DNA from 2 places in the Chitinophaga pendula genome. Region 2 is predicted to be linked to the other one. Evidence: riboswitches for the same ligand, from Rfam matches in the RefSeq annotation. Region 2 holds a riboswitch; the other holds the start of a gene.
What was found. Region 2 has a riboswitch for thiamine pyrophosphate ahead of thiS (sulfur carrier protein ThiS). Riboswitches for the same ligand answer to the same signal wherever they lie in the genome.
Positions count from the first base shown of each region.

Region 1 (9,567 bases), 1.7 Mb from region 2:
CGACCAGGCGCTCATACCCGCCACCTCCGTGAAGATGGGCCCCGGCGATTCCGCCCGCTCACATACCGCAGATGAATTCATCTACGTACACGAGATACGCGATGGCATAGATAGCTATATCCGCTTGCTGGAGAAAATGATCTGATAGAAAGAAAAGCCTGACCGTATGAAACATACACAGGCACTGAGTTAGAATAAAGTGTTATAAACTAATAAGCGCTGTTATGAAGTTATGGCAGAAAGATAAAACGGCACTCGCCGCGGTAGAACAGTTTACCGTCGGTAAAGATCGTGAAATGGACCTTTTCCTGGCGCCGTTCGATGTACAGGGCTCCCTCGCACATATACAGATGCTGCAAAGCATCGGCCTGCTGGAAGCAGCAGAACTGAAAGTACTGCAACAGGAACTGAAACAGATCTACAAAGAGATCGCTACCGGCAACTTCACCCTCGAAGAGGGCGTGGAAGACATCCACTCCCAGGTAGAACTGCTCCTCACCCGCCGCCTCGGCGAAGTAGGTAAAAAGATCCATAGCGGCCGCTCCCGCAATGACCAGGTATTGGTAGACATCCGCCTCTACCTCCGGCACGAGCTCGAACAGATCGTGAAAGAAGTAAAACAACTGTTCGACCTCCTCCAACGTCAGAGCGAAACCTATAAAGAACACCTCCTGCCTGGATATACCCACCTGCAGATCGCCATGCCTTCCTCTTTCGGACTCTGGCTGGGCGCCTATGCAGAAAGCCTGGCCGATGACCTGCTCATACTGCAGGGGGCCTATAACGTGGTCAACAAAAACCCACTGGGCTCCGCCGCCGGATATGGCTCCTCATTTCCGCTCAACCGCGAAATGACCACCCAACTCCTGGGATTTAGCTCACTCAACTACAACGTGGTATACGCACAGATGGGCCGCGGTAAATCAGAAAAGATCGTCGCCTTCGCACTCGCCGGCATCGGCGCTACCCTCGCGAAAATGGCCATGGACGCATGCCTGTTCATGAACCAGAACTTCGGCTTCATCAGCTTCCCCGACGAACTCACCACCGGCTCCAGCATCATGCCGCACAAAAAGAACCCGGATGTTTGGGAACTTATCCGCTCTCATGGCAACAAACTACAGGCCTTGCCCAATGAGATCGCCATGATGATCACCAACCTCCCCAGCGGCTACCATCGCGACCTCCAACTGCTGAAAGAAAATCTCTTCCCGGCTTTCGGTACCCTCAAAGATTGTATCCGAATGGCCAGCCTCATGCTGGAAAACGTACAGGTTAAAAAAAATATCCTCAACGACGAAAAATATCAATACCTCTTCAGCGTCGAAGTCGTAAACAAACTGGTGCTCGAAGGAATGCCCTTCCGCGAAGCCTATAAAAAAGTAGGCCTGGACATCGAACAAGGTACCTACGCACCCGAAAAGACCGTACATCACACACACGAAGGCAGCATCGGCAACCTCTGTACCACGCAGATAGCCGCCATGATGGACGAAGTGCTCAATGGATTCCCCTTCACACACGTACATACCGCTATCAATCAACTGCTGGCCGAATAGCAGCCAGATAAATACAGGGGATCCCTCCGGCTCATCATACCCGGAGGGATCTTTTTCCCAAAAAAACCCTAAAAAAATTGGCGCTATAATTGAATTGCCCTTATCTTTGTACTGTAATAATTAAAAGTACAGTTAAGGGCACGCACCTCGCTAAAAAAAATAACCCACTATCCATTGGTTAATTTTTAACGCATTCATTTTCAATGAATAACTGTACCTGGAAGTATAACTGTAATATTTTTGATAACAATTAAATTGACACACATGTCCTCCACTGTATTAGTTTTTGGTGCCACCGGCACCTCCGGTCGCGAAGTAGTAAAACAACTGGCTGGTAAAGACGTGAACGTAAAAGCTGCCACCCGCTATCCCGAAAATTATAACGCCCCCGCACCGAATGTACACCCCGTAAAACTCGTGCAGGAAGATCCCGCTACCTTCAGCACCGCGCTCGAAGGAGTAGACAAAGCCTTTGTTGCAGCCATTCCCACAGATCCCGCCGCTTTCGAAAAACTATCCGCTTTCATCGATGCCGCCAAAGCAGCTGGTGTAAGACACATCGTATTCCTTTCCGCCATCGGCGTGGAACACAACGACGAGCTGACCCTACGTAAAGTAGAGCTGCACCTCCAGAAATCTGGTATCGCATTCGATATCCTGCGTCCCAACTTCTTCATGGAAAATTTCTCTATAGGCGGATTCAGTGTCAACGAAACACACCAGATCACATTGCCCGCCGCAGATTCCCTCACCAGCTTTATCTCTACCGAAGATATCGCCCGTGTAGCCGCTCACTTCCTGCTGGGCCAACCGGGTAATGATGGATACACACTCACCGGTCCTGAAGCACTGGATCACCACCAGGTCGCTGCACTGATCAGTGAGGCAAACGGACAACAGGTGAAATATGTTCCGCTTACAGAAGAGGAGCATGCCGCAGCCCTGCGCGCAGCAGGAGTGCCCGAACCGTCTATCGCCTATATGGGCGCACTGTTCCAGGCTGTAAGAGCAGGATTCATGGCGCCGGTTACAGATGTGGTAAAACAAATCACCGGACAAGCACCAAAAGACTTTAAAACCTTCGCGGCAGCCACCTGGAAATAGATAAAAAGCAATCGGTCATCTGCTACCAGATGACCGATTGCAATGAGTATTTTTATGTAGGATCGGTTGTTAATAAGAATGCATTAAAAGGACAGGTTGACGCCTGCCATGAAATTAATGCCTGCCATAGGGAAATAGTAATTGCTATATTTCACTGTTCCATTTTTTATACTGGTATAAGTGGCGCCATTAGGCGCATATTTGCGGTCCGTGAAGTTATTCACTGCCACGAGTACCCCCAGCTCCTTAAACAGGCGTTGTGGCACCGTATAACGCACCCGCAGGTCATTCACATAGTAAGCATCCAGGCTGCCCTGTACATTGCTGCTGTTGTTCATATACTGGCGACTTACATACTTGCCGGCCAGGTCTATGAACAGCTGCTGTAAAGGCTGAAAACTCAATGTATGCCCGGCTACCACGTTAGGAGAGAAGGCAATATCCGTATTGTCGTAATGACGCGTCTCCTCCAGCTCTGTGTCCTCATTGGAATAGTAGGCCGTATAGTCCCTGATCTTATTCTGACTCAACGCCGCATTTACCGACAGGGTAAACCAGGGCGTCAATACCGCACTACCTTGCACCTCTATACCCAGCCGGTAACTATTGGGAATATTGATCCTCGTATAGGCGCCTACGTCATTCAGCTTACCTGTCTGCACCAGCTGGTTCTTATAACGCATATAATACACATTGGCTTGCAATGATATTTTATCCCCGCGCAGCGAATAACCGGCTTCCACATTGTGTAAGGTTTCATGTGTAGGACGTAGCTTTACACCAGCTTCAAAATCATCCCGGTTAGGCTCTTTATTACCCACTGCATAAGAAGCATACAACTGCTGCCGTTCGTTCAGGTAATAGTAAACACCAACCTTCGGATTGAAGAAGTTGTAGTTGTTCTTTTGGAAAAGAGTAGGGTTCTTCCGGAATCCTCCCAAGTCATAATGCACCCTTCTGTATTGCAGATCGGTGAACAGACGTAATGCTTCCGTGATCTTAAATTCTCCCTTCCAGTAAATGTTGAAGTCCGTCTTCAGCGCATCAAGATCATACCAACGGTGGTCTTTATCGATCGCATACTGCGCCCAGATGATCTTCCCATAGTGATTGCCTTCGTACTTGTTCCAACCACCGCCCAGGCTCCAGTTCAGTACCTTGCCGGTACTGTTGATAGAAAAGATACCGCCATAAAAATGGTTGTCCAGCCATAGTTGTCTCACCAGGTCCGTCGTTTTGATCGTATCATTGTTGATCACCGGATTAGTTAACCCATAGTCAGTGAAAGCCTGCTTGGCTTGATATTGTTCGAAGTAGCCCTTACCGCGGGTGTAGTGCAACGCTACGTTGAAATTTAAATGAGTATTGATCTCCTGATTCAGGAACAGCTGATAATGATCCTGCTGATAGTTGTCTGTTTCATTATCGTATGGAGTGCCCGGCTTATCTGTACCAGCTGAGTTATACGTACGGTGTGTCTTCAAAGAGTCCTGTGGTACACCATTCCATGCCTGGTAGGTCTTCTCCTTGCCGGAAAAGACATTCAGGCGGATTGCTGTCTTCTTACTGATATAGGCAGCAGAAGTATAAAAGGATTTCAGGTCCGATCCTGCACGGTCAATATACCCGTCAGAAGATATCTTGGAGAGCCGCGCATCAAAAGTGAAATGATCGTTGATAAGCCCGCTACCAGCTTTTACCGTATGTTTCCAGGAGTTGAAGGAGCCATAGCTGTTACTCAATTCAGCATAAGCCTTGTCACGGAATTCATTGGTACTCAGGTTCAGCGAAGCGCCAAAGGCGCCGGCGCCGTTGGTAGAAGTGCCCACCCCCCGTTGCAGTTGCACACTGCTCACAGAAGAGGCAAAGTCAGGCATGTTCACAAAGAAAGCACCTTGCGATTCCGCATCGTTAATAGGAATACCGTTCACCGTAATATTTACCCTTGTAATATCCGAACCACGTACCCGCATATTGGTATACCCCACGCCATTACCGGCATCTGAATTGGACACGACTCCCGGCAGCTGGTTCAGCAGTATCGGAAGATCCTGTCCCAGGTTCTGTTTTTTGATATCTTCCTTATCCAGGGTAGTACTGGTAAATGGCGCATTTTTGCCGGCTCGCAGACTGCTGATCTCTACCGGCTTCACAAACAAACCGGTTTCTTCCAGCACGATATCCTGCGTCTGACTACTGCCCTGGATGGTCACCGAAACGCTATAGGTCCGGAATCCCAGGTAAGACGCTTGCAGCCTATAAACACCGTTGCGGGGTACCTGTATCCGGTAGTGCCCTTTACCGTCTGTATGAGCACCGCCTGAAGTGTTGCCGGTGACAATCACCGCTACGCCGGGCAGCGGCTGCCCCCTCTTTTTGTCAGTAACCGTACCGGAGATAAATGTCTGCGCATGTAGCACACCTGCTACAAATAAAAGCGCAATAAGCATGAAATGTTTCATGTACGTAAAGCATCCTTTTCACGACCCGCCGTGCTCCGTTCAGTCACAATCACAAGTATTGCATAGGCAGAGACAGGCATTGAGCCGTACAATTAAAAAATAAAAACGGTAAGGAAACGGATCGCTTACCTTTCCTAACCAGCATTACCTGGCCAGGTTCAACGGGTCTGATCTCAGCCTGATTAGTAAGGCACCCCGAGGTGAAACCGGCTCTAGCGTATGAAATAGTAAGTACGCCGGTCTCCGGTACAAAGTTATAACCCCACAGCTTAAAAACGAGAATTTATTTTTTACTGTTTCCGATTTACAGTAAATTAGAATACTTACGCTCCAATCATCATTCTCTCTTTGGTTTCATTTATTTGTTAACATCTAAACACTTCTTCTGATGATTAAACTACAGGTAATCGGTCACCTGGGCAGAAATGCTGTACAGAGAGAGGCCAACGGAAAATCTGTATTAGGCTTTAGCGTAGCACACACAGAAAAATTCAGGAACCAGCAAGGTGTACAACAAGAACGTACCACCTGGATAGACTGCTCCCTCTGGGAACGGGATAACCTGGCGCCATATCTCACACAGGGCACACAAGTATTCGTAGAAGGAACGCCTACACTCGACACTTATGTCAGTAATACAACAAATGAGAAAGTACCCGTACTAAGATTACGCGTCACCAATATTCAGTTGTTAGGCAGTAGGAGAGAAGATGCTCAACGCACAGACAATGCCACGCAAAGCGGTGCCACGCAAGCCTTTTCAGACGATCAGCCCACAGATGATCTGCCGTTCTGATCTGTAAAATAAACAGCGCTGGTATCGGCGATACCAGCGCTGTTTGAATTTTTTTTAAGTTTTTTTGAAAAAATATTTGGCAGATGTTAAATCGCGCCTTACATTTGCACCCACATTGCGAGGTAGAGCAGAGGTAGCTCGTCGGGCTCATAACCCGAAGGTCAGGGGTTCGAATCCTCTCCTCGCTACTAAAAAAGTTAAAAAGAGCCGAAGTAATTCGGCTTTTTTTATTTGCGGCCACTGCCCAGAAAAGAAGCACTACTTGGCTATCGCCGCATCAAAAAAGCAATTTTGCCTAATTTAAAAAGTAGTGCCGGCCCGCTTAAAGGCCACTGTTGAATGTAATGCACAAAGCTGGATTTGTAAATATTTTCGGGAAGCCAAATGCTGGTAAAAGTACTCTGCTCAATGCTTTGATCGGGGAAAAACTGGCTATCATATCTCCTAAAGTACAAACTACCCGCCACCGCATTACCGCAGTACTGACAGAGCCGGACTATCAGATCGTTTTTTCCGATACCCCGGGTATCATAGACCCACGGTATAGACTGCACGAAAAAATGATGGGCGCCGTAAAGTCCGCCCTCGAAGATGCAGACGTCGCTTTACTCATCATGGATGCCAAAGATGACGTAGCTGCCAATCTCGAACTGTTCGACTCCCTGCGCCTGAAAGTGCCTTGCCTGCTACTGATCAACAAAACCGACCTGCTCAAAAAAGAACAGCTGGAAGAAGTAGTAGCCAAATGCAAAGCCTGGGGCAAAGCAGAAGTCATCACCCTCTCCGCTCTTAAGCAGGAAGGCATCAAAGAGCTGCTCGCAGCCATCCTGGCACACCTGCCGGAAAGCGAAGCCTTCTACCCGGAAGACACCCTCACCGATCGCTCCACAAGATTTTTTGTAGCCGAGATGATCCGTGAAAAAATCTTCCACCTGTTTGAAGAAGAGATCCCTTATCATACCGCCGTAATCGTAAGCCAGTTCCAGGAAAAACAAACCCTGGTCAAGATCACGGCCGAGATCATTGTCACCCGTGAAACACAAAAGGCAATCATCATCGGAGAAAAAGGGAAATCGATACGCGAGATCGGTACACTGGCCAGACAAGACATCGAAAAGTTCCTGGACCAGAAAGTCTTTCTCGAACTCTTCGTCAAAGTACGTGGCAAATGGAGAGATAACGATCTCTACCTGAGAGAATACGGGTATTAATTTTTTATAGCTAATTCAAATAAAAAGTAAATCATATGGGATTTACAGTAGCGATCGTCGGTCGCCCTAACGTTGGTAAGTCTACTTTGTTCAACCGCCTGCTTGAACAGCGGAAAGCCATTGTAGATGACGTCAGCGGCGTAACACGCGACCGGCAGTATGGTGTTGCAGACTGGAATGGAAAAACATTCAACGTAATTGATACAGGTGGATTCGTCGCCAACAGCGATGACGTCTTCGAACGCGAGATCCGCAAACAGGTGAAGATCGCTATGGAAGAAGCCAATGTGCTCATCTTCATGTGCGATGTGGCCACCGGCATCACCGACCTCGATGCCGATGTAGCCGATCTGTTGCGCCGCTCGGCCAAACCCGTATTCCTCGTCGTGAATAAAGTGGATAATGCGCAACGACAGCTCGAAGCGACCGAATTCTACAGCCTCGGATTCGAACATGTATTCTTCCTCTCCTCCATGAGCGGCAGCGGTACCGGCGAATTGCTGGACGAAGTAGCAGCCCTCATCACAGACGATCAACTCGTCGAAGCATCAGAAGAAGAACTGCCCAAAATCGCCATCATCGGCCAGCCTAATACCGGTAAATCCTCCTTGCTCAACGCACTGGTAGGTGAGGAGCGGAACATTGTATCCGATATCGCCGGCACCACCCGCGATACCATCCACACCCGTTATAAACTGTTCCAGAAAGACTTCGTACTCATAGATACCGCCGGTATACGCCGTAAGACAAAAGTAAACGAAGACCTGGAATTCTACTCCGTCATCCGCGCCATCAAAGCAATGGATGAAGCCGACGTATGTATCCTCATGCTCGATGCCGAAAAAGGAATCACCGCTCAGGATCTTAGCATCTTCAGCCTTGCCTCCCGCAAAGGAAAAGGAATGGTCGTTGTAGTCAACAAATGGGACCTGATAGAAAAAGAAACCAATACCGCCCGCGATTACGAAAAAATACTTAAAGAACGACTCGCTCCCTTCACCGACGTACCTATCATCTTCACATCCGTAACGGAGAAACAACGTATCTTCAAAGCAATAGAAGAAGCATTACGCGTATACGACAACAGACAACGTAAAATACAGACCTCCAAATTGAACGAGGTGATGCTGAAAGCTATCGAAGCATTCCACCCACCCGTAGTAAGAGGTACTCCCATCCGTATCAAGTACGTTACGCAACTGCCAACCCGTACACCGGCCTTCGCTTTCTTCGCCAACCTGCCGGACGATATCAAACAACCGTATAAAAACTACCTGGAAAACCAGCTCAGAACCCACTTCGACTTTGAGGGCGTTCCGTTAAAGCTGTTCTTCCGTAAGAAATAAAACCGGGTTTATCCCCACTTCCCGCCCAGTATTTTACTTGTCAAAGTACAATACTGGGCTTTTTAATACCCCTTCCCCTGATTCTCATTGCTGTGTTTTATTAATAAATGCTTGATAAATAGCACCTTAATAACTCATCTATAATCCCTTTACTATATTTAAATATTATATAGTATTTGAAAATATTTGTATAAATTTGCGCCGATCTTATCAAAAACAATCAAACAAATGAAAAAAGTATTTCTGTTTGCCATCGCTGCTGGTATGTTCTTCGTAGCCTGCAATAGCGGTAACTCTAGCGCTACTACCGATTCTACAACAACTCCTGCTGTTGACACTATGTCTGCTGCTCCGGTTGTTGATTCAGTAGCAGCTCCTGCTGTTGATTCTGCTGCTCACGTTGATTCTGCCGCTCACGCTGCTGACACTACTGCTAAGCACTAAGATCGTCCCTTGCTTAGACAACGTTAGTAGGACCGTTGCCGATGGCAGCGGTCTTTTTTATATCCATAAACGAAAACCCCGCTAAATAGTAAGGCCCTTCCACTAACGGAAAGGGCCTTACTATCTATAGCTTACCTGGATAGTCAGCTCATCGTTGCTTCTGCAGCTCTTGCAAAGCACGCTTCATCACAGGGTCTTCCGCATTGATGATCTCGTAAAACCCTTCACTACGCCACAGCTGACGCGCCAACATCGCCTTGATACGACCTTTGATCTCCACCTCGTCACGTGCACTTAGCTTATCCGTATTAGGCACACTGTCCTTGCGGGCAAAAGACAGGAATTCATTATATGTCGCCGGTGTCGTCTGGTACTGCTTATTGAAGGTCTCCGCATTCTTATACTGGGAGAATTCAGCTTTGTGTGTGCTGTAATGCTGATAAGCGAAATTGCCGAAAATATTACGTGTATACATCTCAGATACTGCCCGGGAGAAACGGGAAGTATCAAAAGGAATAAAAATATCAGGAGTAATACCACCACCGCCATATACGATACGGCCTTTGGCTGTCTTGTAGGGCACCGTATCAGTAGGTTTGATACTGTCTTTATTTAAGAACTCGCCGTGGTTGAAGCGGTTTACAA
Region 1 covers NZ_CP077769.1:553,300-562,866, forward strand. Annotated here, with positions in the region: gene KTO58_RS02180 (M20 family metallo-hydrolase) at 1-145, shown strand, start outside; gene argH (argininosuccinate lyase) at 225-1,559, shown strand; gene KTO58_RS02190 (NmrA family NAD(P)-binding protein) at 1,824-2,663, shown strand; gene KTO58_RS02195 (TonB-dependent receptor) at 2,747-5,125, opposite strand; TPP riboswitch at 5,240-5,333, opposite strand; gene KTO58_RS02200 (single-stranded DNA-binding protein) at 5,514-5,921, shown strand; tRNA gene KTO58_RS02205 (tRNA-Met) at 6,038-6,109, shown strand; gene era (GTPase Era) at 6,266-7,132, shown strand; gene der (ribosome biogenesis GTPase Der) at 7,168-8,478, shown strand; gene KTO58_RS02220 (hypothetical protein) at 8,707-8,922, shown strand; gene KTO58_RS02225 (S41 family peptidase) at 9,071-9,567, opposite strand, start outside.
Region 1: linked by a shared signal. The riboswitch ahead of KTO58_RS02195 (TonB-dependent receptor) and the one ahead of thiS (sulfur carrier protein ThiS) in region 2 are both predicted to bind thiamine pyrophosphate.

Region 2 (9,567 bases):
CAAATAAAGGAGACTGTTCATATGATAAGAAATTTGGTTCGCTAACTATAATGTAAAAGTTATGCCAATGAACAACTCCCTTGTTTATAATAATATGGATAGCTATCTGTTGGGGATGCATTGTGGAAGTGCTTCCACCATACGAGCAAAAAACAGGTCGACTTCCCCTCCACGCCTCCTATGGGAGTCAAATGGTCGCATTTTTGAATAACACTAACAGAGGCATTTTCAATAAGCATATCCTCTTCCGATGACATACACTTGTTTACCTCCTTCATCCAATAACCCGCACACAACAGGGCTTAACAGGACGCAGTGGAGGATAACGAAACATATTGCGAACATTAAAACCTGAAAAACATGCAACACAATGAAAAAACCGTAGAGATATTGAATGACCTGGTAAAGATCAATAACGATCGTATAGAAGGTTATCGTAAAGCCGTAGACCAATCAGACGATGCCGACCTGAAAGCACTGTTCCAACGGATGATCGATGAAAGCCAGACTTATGTAGGACAACTGAATAAGGAACTGGCACAAAGTGGCAATGAACCGGAATCCGGCACCACCACTTCCGGCAAACTCTACCGTACTTGGATGGACGTAAAAGCAACATTTACCGGCAGCGATAGACATAGCATTCTCTCTAGCTGCGAATATGGAGAAGATGCCGCACAACGTGCATACGATGAGGCCCTGAAGTCAGAGACACCCATGCCGTACGACCTGCGTGAACTTATTGCGAACCAAAAAGGCGCACTCAAAAATTCTCATGATACCATCAAAACATATAGAGACGTAGAAAAGGTAAGTCACTAGATAGACCACCTTTTTGTGCAGGGATAACCGCCGCTGTTCTTTTTGTTCAATCAAGAGGAGGGCGGCGGTTGTTCATTTTTATGCCTTTACTTTTGCAGCGTATGATTACGGCTGCTTATCTTCATAAGTGACAATTAATTTAATGGATTTAGGTTTAAAAGGCTGTTCCCTCCCAGGAAACAGCCTTTTACAATATCGGCCTATCGGTCATATACCGCATCCCAATCCTTCCAAACCGGCTCAAAACCCTGCCGCTGCAACATATCCGCGATCGTAGCAGGCGCCCGCTCATCCGATATCTCAAACTGCTCTAACGACGCCTCCGCATTGGCATAACCACCCGGATTAGTACGCGATCCCGCACTAAGCGCCGTAATACCCAACTGCACCACATGATCCCGGAAATGAGGGGTCTCCCTAGTAGACAAACTGAGCTCTACAGTAGGACTGAATAACCGGTATGCACAGATCAATTGCACCAACTCCCGGTCAGACATCTCGACCTTCGGCGGCAACCCGCCCGCACAAGGCCGCAACCTGGGAAAAGAAATACTATACCGCGTCTGCCAATAACGCCGCTCCAGGTACTGCAAATGCAACGCTGTAAAAAAGCTGTCCGTACGCCAATCCTCCAACCCGATCAATACCCCTAATCCCATCTTGTGAATACCCGCACGCCCGATGCGATCAGGCGTCTCTAATCGATAATCAAAGTTGGATTTACGCCCTCGGGGATGATGCTTTTTATAATCATCCTGGTGATATGTCTCCTGGTACACCAGCACAGCATGTAATCCCAACGCCTGCAACTGCCGGTAATCCTCCTCATCCATCGGTTGCACTTCCATAGAGATATTGGCAAAATGCGGCCGTATCAGCTCCAGCGCATGCCGGAAGTAATCCATTCCCACCCGCTGCTGCGCCTCGCCGGTCACCAATAACACATGGTCATAACCCATCTTTTTGATCACAGCTACTTCCCGCAGGATCTCCCCATCATCGAGCGTCTTCCGCTGCAAATGATTGTCCAGGCTGAAACCGCAATAAGTACAAATGTTCTGGCACTCATTCGAGAGATACAAGGGAATATACAACTGCATAGTATTGCCAAACCGCTGCCGCGTAAGCCGTTGGCTTAGCGCAGCCATCTGCCCCAGGTAAGGCACCGCCGCCGGTGATAGCAAAGCCGCAAAATCATCTAAGGTGACCGTCGACGCTCCCAACGCCCGTTCTACATCCGCAGCCGTTTTTTGATAGATAGCAGCAGAAACATCCGCCCAGTTATATGCCTGAAATACGTCTTTAAAACTCATAATTGATAAGTTACAGGTCAAGAAATGCAAGCAAAGGACTGGAACCTACCGCCTGATGACTACTACTACCCAGCCCGGCTTCAAATGCCTCCCTGCCTGCTGTTACCGCCTGCGCAAAAGCCTGGGCCATACGCACCGGCTCCCGCGCTACCGCAATGGCCGTATTGACCAGCACCGCATCAGCTCCCAACTCCATCGCTTTCGCAGCATCAGAAGGGCTGCCTATACCGGCATCCACAACTACCGGCACCTGGCTCTGCTCTATGATAATAGATAGAAAATCGATCGTTCGTAACCCCTTATTACTACCTATCGGAGAGCCCAACGGCATCACCGCGGCCGCACCTACCTCCTCCAGCCGCTTGCAAAGCACCGGGTCCGCATGTATATATGGTAACACCACAAACCCTTGCTTCACCAGCTCCTCCGCAGCCTTCAATGTCTCTATAGGGTCGGGCAATAAATACTTGGGGTCCGGATGTATCTCCAGTTTGATCCAGTTAGTACCCAGCGCTTCCCGCGCCAGCTGCGCCGCAAATACCGCCTCCGCCGCCGTACGGGCGCCGGAAGTGTTGGGCAATAAATCCCAGTTATCCTGATGTAAGTGTTGTAAAAGAGGGTCTGATTGATGTTGAAGATCCACCCGCTTCAAAGCAACCGTTACCAGCTCAGTACCCGATGCCCGTAATGCCGCTTCCATAACAGCAGGAGAAGAAAACTTCCCCGTACCGGTGAAAAGGCGGGAGTGAAAAGTCTTCCCTGCAATAATGAGTGATGTCATATACCGTCTGATTAGAAGATGAATAAAAATTAGTATCGCGCCAGCGTACCCTGCAACATGCTCAGCAAGGAGGCTTTGTCAGCAGCATGTGTAATAAGCCCGCTGACAGCCACACCGTGTACACCAGTGTCCAGCAACGCAGGAATATCTTCCTGTAGGATACCTCCGATGGCGATGACAGGAATATTAATGTGACGCGCACGCAACGCTTCCATAAGATGCATGTAACCCTCCAATCCCAATATGGGACTGAGTTTTTGCTTAGTCGTCGTAAATCGGTAAGGTCCCACACCCACATAGTCGGCGCCATGAGTAACATGCTGTAATATGTCATCAAGTGTATTGGCCGTACCGCCTACGATCAGGTAATCCCCCACTATAGCGCGTGCCTCCGCTACTGTCATATCCTCCTTCCCCACATGCACGCCGTCCGCACCTGCTGCCAACGCTACCTGCGGATGATCATTAATAATAAGCACCGCACCGTATTGCTGACAGATAGCCTTGGCCGCAATCGCCTGCGCTAGTATAATGTCTTCAGGTGCGTCTTTAATACGTAACTGTATCCAACGGCATCCTGCTACGCAAGCCTCCCGTATGTTCTCCAGGTGAGTGTGTGTCGCTGTTGCCTGGGATATGTAATGCAATGAGTCGATCATATGTAGTGATAACCGGTTAAGGATGGATGACTGGATAAAAATTGAGCAGTATGCCGCTTGCCTTCAAGGCAAGCCGCTGCTAAAGGAACACCATGTACCAGCTGCGCAGTGATGGCAGCAGAAAGCACACAGCCGGACCCGTGTTTAGGATAGACCTTTTCCGCAGCTGGCGCAAATTCAACCACGCCGGAACGCTGGTATAAGGTATCCCAGCCTGGCTGCAACGGCCGGTGACCTCCTTTCAGTAATACCGCACAGTATTGCGATAAATAAGTGGCGGCCGCCTCCCCCGTCGCCTCCCCGGACAATAACATCGCTTCGTGATAGTTAGGCGTCAGCAGGTAAAGTAGTGGTAATATCGACTGCCATGTCTGCATTACCTCCCGGTGATGAAAGGTATAACCGGCAGATGCACTCAGCACCGGATCCAGTATTACGCGTATACCGGGCGAAAGGGTATGTAAGGTCTCCAGCAGTTGCTGTAAAACAATTGCATTCTCCACTAATCCGATCTTGCAATACGACACCGCATAGCTGGATAATAAGGGCTGCAACTGCGCAAGAATCTGCTCCACCGGTACCCACTGCACCCCATAAAAATGATCCGCCGTCTGCATGGTCAATGCCGTACAAACACCTAGCCCACACAATCGCTGCATCTCGAACGTTTTAATGTCCGCAAGCAATCCGGCCCCGCCACTGGGGTCCAGCCCCGCCAGGCTTAATACGTATGGTCTTTGTTGTTCCATTGCTGATGAATAGCTGTAAATACCGTTACCGCCTGCTCCGGCTGTCGCCAGAGCGCGCCCATTAACGCAATACCGTCAAATCGCATGCGTCGGGCTGCCGCAACAGTGTGGATGTCAATACCTCCCAGTGCCAGTACCTGCCTGCCTGCAGGCGTACGCGGTAGTTGCCAGTCTCCGGATAAAGAGCCCTTATATCCCGGCTTGGAGATACTGTCAAATACTGGACTTAACAATACCTGCTGCCACTCATTCGGCAGCGTATCCAACAGGCCCGGCGCATGTACGCCGGTGCTGAGCAGCAATCCCTGCGCACGCAATGTTTGTAACGCCGCTGCCGGTAATGATGCCCGCAGCTGCTCACTGCAATGCAGGCCGCCAAGCCCTGTACGGATACAGAGCTCCGGATAACCGGATAGCAATATCATGGGATAATATGCGGGTGGCAACTGCCCCAGCAATTGCTCATATGCCTGTTGAGTCCACCCGGGCTTTCGCAGCAATACACGGTCTGCACCTGCTGCCAGCATTGCTTGCAGCAGGTCCGCTTCTCCGGGTATGGGCGTAGTATGTGAAATGACGAGTATCATTAAGAATAGATCTGCGCACCTTGCGTTCTGAACGCCTGAGACTGCTCCTCCATGCCAGCTTCAATAGCTTCCGTAGTAGCTAAGCCTTTTTCCGCTGCATAGTTTCGCACCTCCTGTGTGATCTTCATCGAACAGAAATGCGGACCGCACATCGAACAGAAGTGTGCAATCTTGGCGCCTTCAGCAGGCAATGTCGCATCGTGATAGGATCGAGCGGTCTCCGGGTCCAGCGAAAGATTGAACTGATCTTCCCAACGGAACTCAAAACGGGCCTTACTCAGCGCATTGTCCCTATGCTGCGCTCCGGGATGCCCCTTCGCCAGGTCAGCAGCATGAGCCGCTATCTTGTATGTAATAACCCCTTGTCTTACATCCTCTTTGTTAGGCAATCCAAGATGTTCCTTCGGCGTTACATAACATAACATCGCCGTACCAAACCATCCTATCATAGCTGCACCAATAGCCGAGGTGATATGATCATAACCAGGAGCAATATCCGTTGTTAAGGGCCCCAAAGTGTAGAACGGTGCTTCATGACAATGCTGTAACTGCTTGTCCATGTTCTCTTTGATCAGCTGCATCGGTACGTGTCCCGGACCTTCTATCATCACCTGTACATCATGCTTCCAGGCTATCTTAGTCAATTCTCCCAGCGTCTCCAGTTCGGCAAACTGTGCCGCGTCATTAGCATCCGCAATACTGCCTGGCCTTAATCCGTCACCCAGGGAGAATGAAACATCATAAGCCTTCATGATCTCGCATATCTCCTCAAAGTGAGTATACAGGAAGTTCTCCTTATGATGTGCCAGACACCACTTCGCCATAATGGAACCACCACGGGATACAATGCCGGTTACACGTTTCGCAGTAAGCGGTATATAGCGTAATAATACACCGGCATGTATCGTAAAGTAGTCAACGCCTTGTTCTGCTTGTTCTATCAGCGTATCCCTGAAGATCTCCCAAGTTAACGCTTCCGCTTTGCCATTCACCTTTTCCAACGCCTGGTAAATAGGTACCGTGCCAATAGGTACAGGCGAATTACGGATGATCCACTCGCGCGTCTCATGTATGTTCTTCCCCGTGCTGAGATCCATGATGGTATCAGTACCCCAGCGACAGGCCCATACCGCCTTTTCCACTTCTTCCTCTATGCTGGAAGTAACCGCAGAATTCCCAATGTTGGCATTGATCTTCACCAGGAAATTACGTCCTATGATCATAGGCTCCAGTTCAGGATGGTTGATGTTGGCGGGTATAATAGCACGGCCGGCAGCCACTTCCTGCCGCACAAATTCCGGCGTAATGAACTGTTGGGGGGTATTCGCTCCAAAGCTATGCCCCTGGTGCTGTTCCCACTGTGCATTGTTGGCTTCCCAATACTTTTCTGCACATTGGTTTTCACGGATCGCAATATATTCCATCTCAGGAGTGATGATCCCTTGCTTGGCATAATGAAGTTGTGTTACATTCGCTCCCCCCTTTGCCTTCCTGGGCATATGCAAATGATGGAACCGTAGCGTCTCCAGCTTTTCATCTGCAAGTCGCTCTTTACTATAAGCAGCAGAAAAAGCAGACAGCTCCTCCGTATCATTCCGCTGTGCAATCCAAGGAGTCCGGAGCCGTTGTAAGCCCTGCCTTACATCAATAGCAACCGCCGGATCAGTAAATGGACCACTGGTGTCATACACTACAACCGGTGGGTTGTCTTGTATATCATCGTTTTTTCCATTATTACGGGTAGGGCTTAACGTAATACGGCGCATCGGCACACGGATATCGTGTAGCTCGCCGGCGACATAGATCTTTTCAGATGCAGGAAAAGGTGCGCGACTGATCATTTTCTCAGTGGTAGTGTGCATGGTAAGTCGTTTAATGGTCTGTTTTGCAATAAGATGCTGTAAATGGAATGTAAGGACCGCAACACAGACAGTACCGGCCACCGAGACAGGTAATAACGGATCCCCGTGCAGTAGGCACAACGGTAGCCATTACCATACCCGCCAGGGCTGGACTTCCAATGTTAACAGTATACGTAAGGCGTTATACTCATCCGCCTTGTGTAGCGCGGATGATGGTAATATTGTCCGAATGAGACAACGATACCTGTCCCCAGGTGACCCTGGGCACTACCTCATTGTTGACCGCGACGGCAATGCCTTTTTCTGATGGGAGCTGAATAAACTGTAACAGTGCAGCAACGGTAGTTCCTGGCTGCACCGCATAAAGTTTATTGTTTACATGTACTTCCATAATACTGGAATTAAAAGGTGAACAATAAACTTTAAGGATGTGTAATAAAGATGAGAAGGTTCAGTTACTTTTCCCTACGGCAGTATGAACTGCTTCAGGTACTGAGGGTATCATCTCAGCTTCCCGCCTGACTGTAGGCAGGAAACACCCCTAAAGTGAACCGTAAAGGTAGGAAACCAATAAGCAAATATCAAATAACAATTACCCGGTCACGATCAGACCGTTGCGGACAATACCGCTATTCCATCGTAACACTCAAAAATCTATTATATTTACAGCGGTCACATTGCATGCACCAATGGTTAATAACAAACATCTATACTATATCGCCTTCCTCTTCCTGGCTGCCTGTCAGTCTAAGACCGGTCCGGAATCCACGGATGTCACAGATAGCAGCCTGCTTAAAGTGCCTGATACCAGTACCGTAACCGTTATAGACACCAGCATCTTGCCATTGGATACCATTACCTACGACCCCACACAGTTAGTAGGTACCTGGATGCAACCCGTACCCGGACTGGAGAAAGAACGCCAGGGGTTCCGCCTTAATAAAGATGGCAGCATGAGATCCATTAATACCTACACCCTTGTGTATGAAAAATGGCAGCTCGCGCACGACACATTACTGTTGTGGAACCACGCAGAAGGTGTAAAAGATACCGCCCATATCATAGATACCACCATTGTCAAAGCACTAACAGATTCTTCCCTTACCCTCTACCCTACAAAAGCCGCAGAAGGATACCTGGAACAATACGTTAAAGAGAAAGAGAAGAGTAAAAAACGGCCATGATCACGCCCTACACTTCCCTCCCCTTGATCAGGTCATGTCAATGATATAATTGCCACAATCCCACTATACAGGATACAATAGACATAAACAATCCTGCTGTGGCCAGCTGCATATCATCCGTACTCTTTCTTGCCAATACAAGGGATATAATGCCTACAAAAGCGGCGGCTCCGCCCAGCATCACAGAATAATGAGGTGTCGTCTTGGTAGCAAAGGCGAACACTGCGGCTAATATGCCCGCAATCAGGGATACGATACAAGCTACCTTGGATGTGGAGATGTGTGATTGCATGTTATTTATAGATTAAGGATTCAAATGCGTATACTGCTCCTCTCTCCTACAGTGCAACTTATCCGTCCGGTCATGGTGGTGTAATCGGGATGACAGTTTGCTTCAGCGATTTTTTTTGGTTGAATTATTTATACTCCTGCTTCGCCGTATCGTGCAATTGCAACGTGGGCACCTTCTCCCAGGGCACTTTCAACAGTGTGCCCACTTGTTCATAGCGTGTATCCTGGTACTCGTCCAGCCCATATTGAATGCTGGTAGTATCCGGCTTCTCCGTAAACGTACCGAACAAACGATCCCAGATAGAAAATATATTCGCATAATTGGAGTCCGTCTCAGCCTGATACCGGCTATGATGCACCTTATGCATATCCGGCGATACGATCACCCAGCTCAATGCCTTATCCACCCAGCCTGGCAACTTAATATTGGCATGAGAGAACTGTGCTACAAAAGCAGAGAGCGTTTGGTATAACATCACCATCCAGATAGGCACCCCGGCTACAATAATGGCCACAAACAATGCCACCACCCGGAACACACTCTCCACCGGGTGATGCCGCAACGCCGTCGTAGCGTCAATATGTTTATCAATATGATGGATCTTATGAAAATGCCACATCCATCCCACCTTGTGCTGGATCAGGTGCACCAGGTAAGCCCCGATGAGATCCAGTATCAATAATCCCAGCAATGCATGCAGCCAGATAGGCAACGGAAAGAGATAAAGTACGCCAAAATGAGTGCGGCTGGTCCAGTCCGATGCCAAAACGATCAGGAACGCAAACCCAAAATTCACCACAGCCGTCGTCAGTGTAAAGAAAAGATTCGAGCCCGCATGACGATAACGGTTAAAACGAAAACTAAAACGCGGAATAGCCCCCTCCAGCACCCACAGCACCACTAACCCGGCTACCAGGATAGCTGTACGATACCAGGAGGGAATATTTTCGAAAAATGTTTCCATAACCGTGTCTGATTATCTTAAACAATACGCTGGACTACGCCTTAACGTAGCAGCTGCTGAATCTGTTTCAAAATGCTCGTGGAGTAATATAATGTTTGGGCCTGTCGGGTACTGTCTGCTTTTTACTGCTTATTAATATTACTGTGCTGATCAATCAGCCTTGCTATTGGGTCTGTCCGGGCTTCTTTGCTATAAATTACGAAATCTCTGTGTAGAATACAAGCCTTCCACGAAGATGCCTGCAATTGATATGCTTATGTATGTTTATTAGTATTTATACGGTATTCGCCCACGCCTACACGCTGCAGTATAAAACAAAAAGGCCGTAAGCGATCGCTTACGGCCCGTATAAAT
Region 2 covers NZ_CP077769.1:6,524,270-6,533,836, forward strand. Annotated here, with positions in the region: gene KTO58_RS24470 (lmo0937 family membrane protein) at 1-21, opposite strand, end outside; gene KTO58_RS24475 (ferritin-like domain-containing protein) at 361-822, shown strand; gene thiH (2-iminoacetate synthase ThiH) at 1,023-2,135, opposite strand; gene KTO58_RS24485 (thiazole synthase) at 2,146-2,916, opposite strand; gene KTO58_RS24490 (thiamine phosphate synthase) at 2,946-3,575, opposite strand; gene KTO58_RS24495 (hydroxymethylpyrimidine/phosphomethylpyrimidine kinase) at 3,572-4,324, opposite strand; gene KTO58_RS24500 (thiamine phosphate synthase) at 4,297-4,911, opposite strand; gene thiC (phosphomethylpyrimidine synthase ThiC) at 4,911-6,773, opposite strand; gene thiS (sulfur carrier protein ThiS) at 6,961-7,164, opposite strand; TPP riboswitch at 7,219-7,326, opposite strand; gene KTO58_RS24515 (lipocalin-like domain-containing protein) at 7,463-7,957, shown strand; gene KTO58_RS24520 (DUF308 domain-containing protein) at 7,995-8,249, opposite strand; gene KTO58_RS24525 (sterol desaturase family protein) at 8,374-9,213, opposite strand.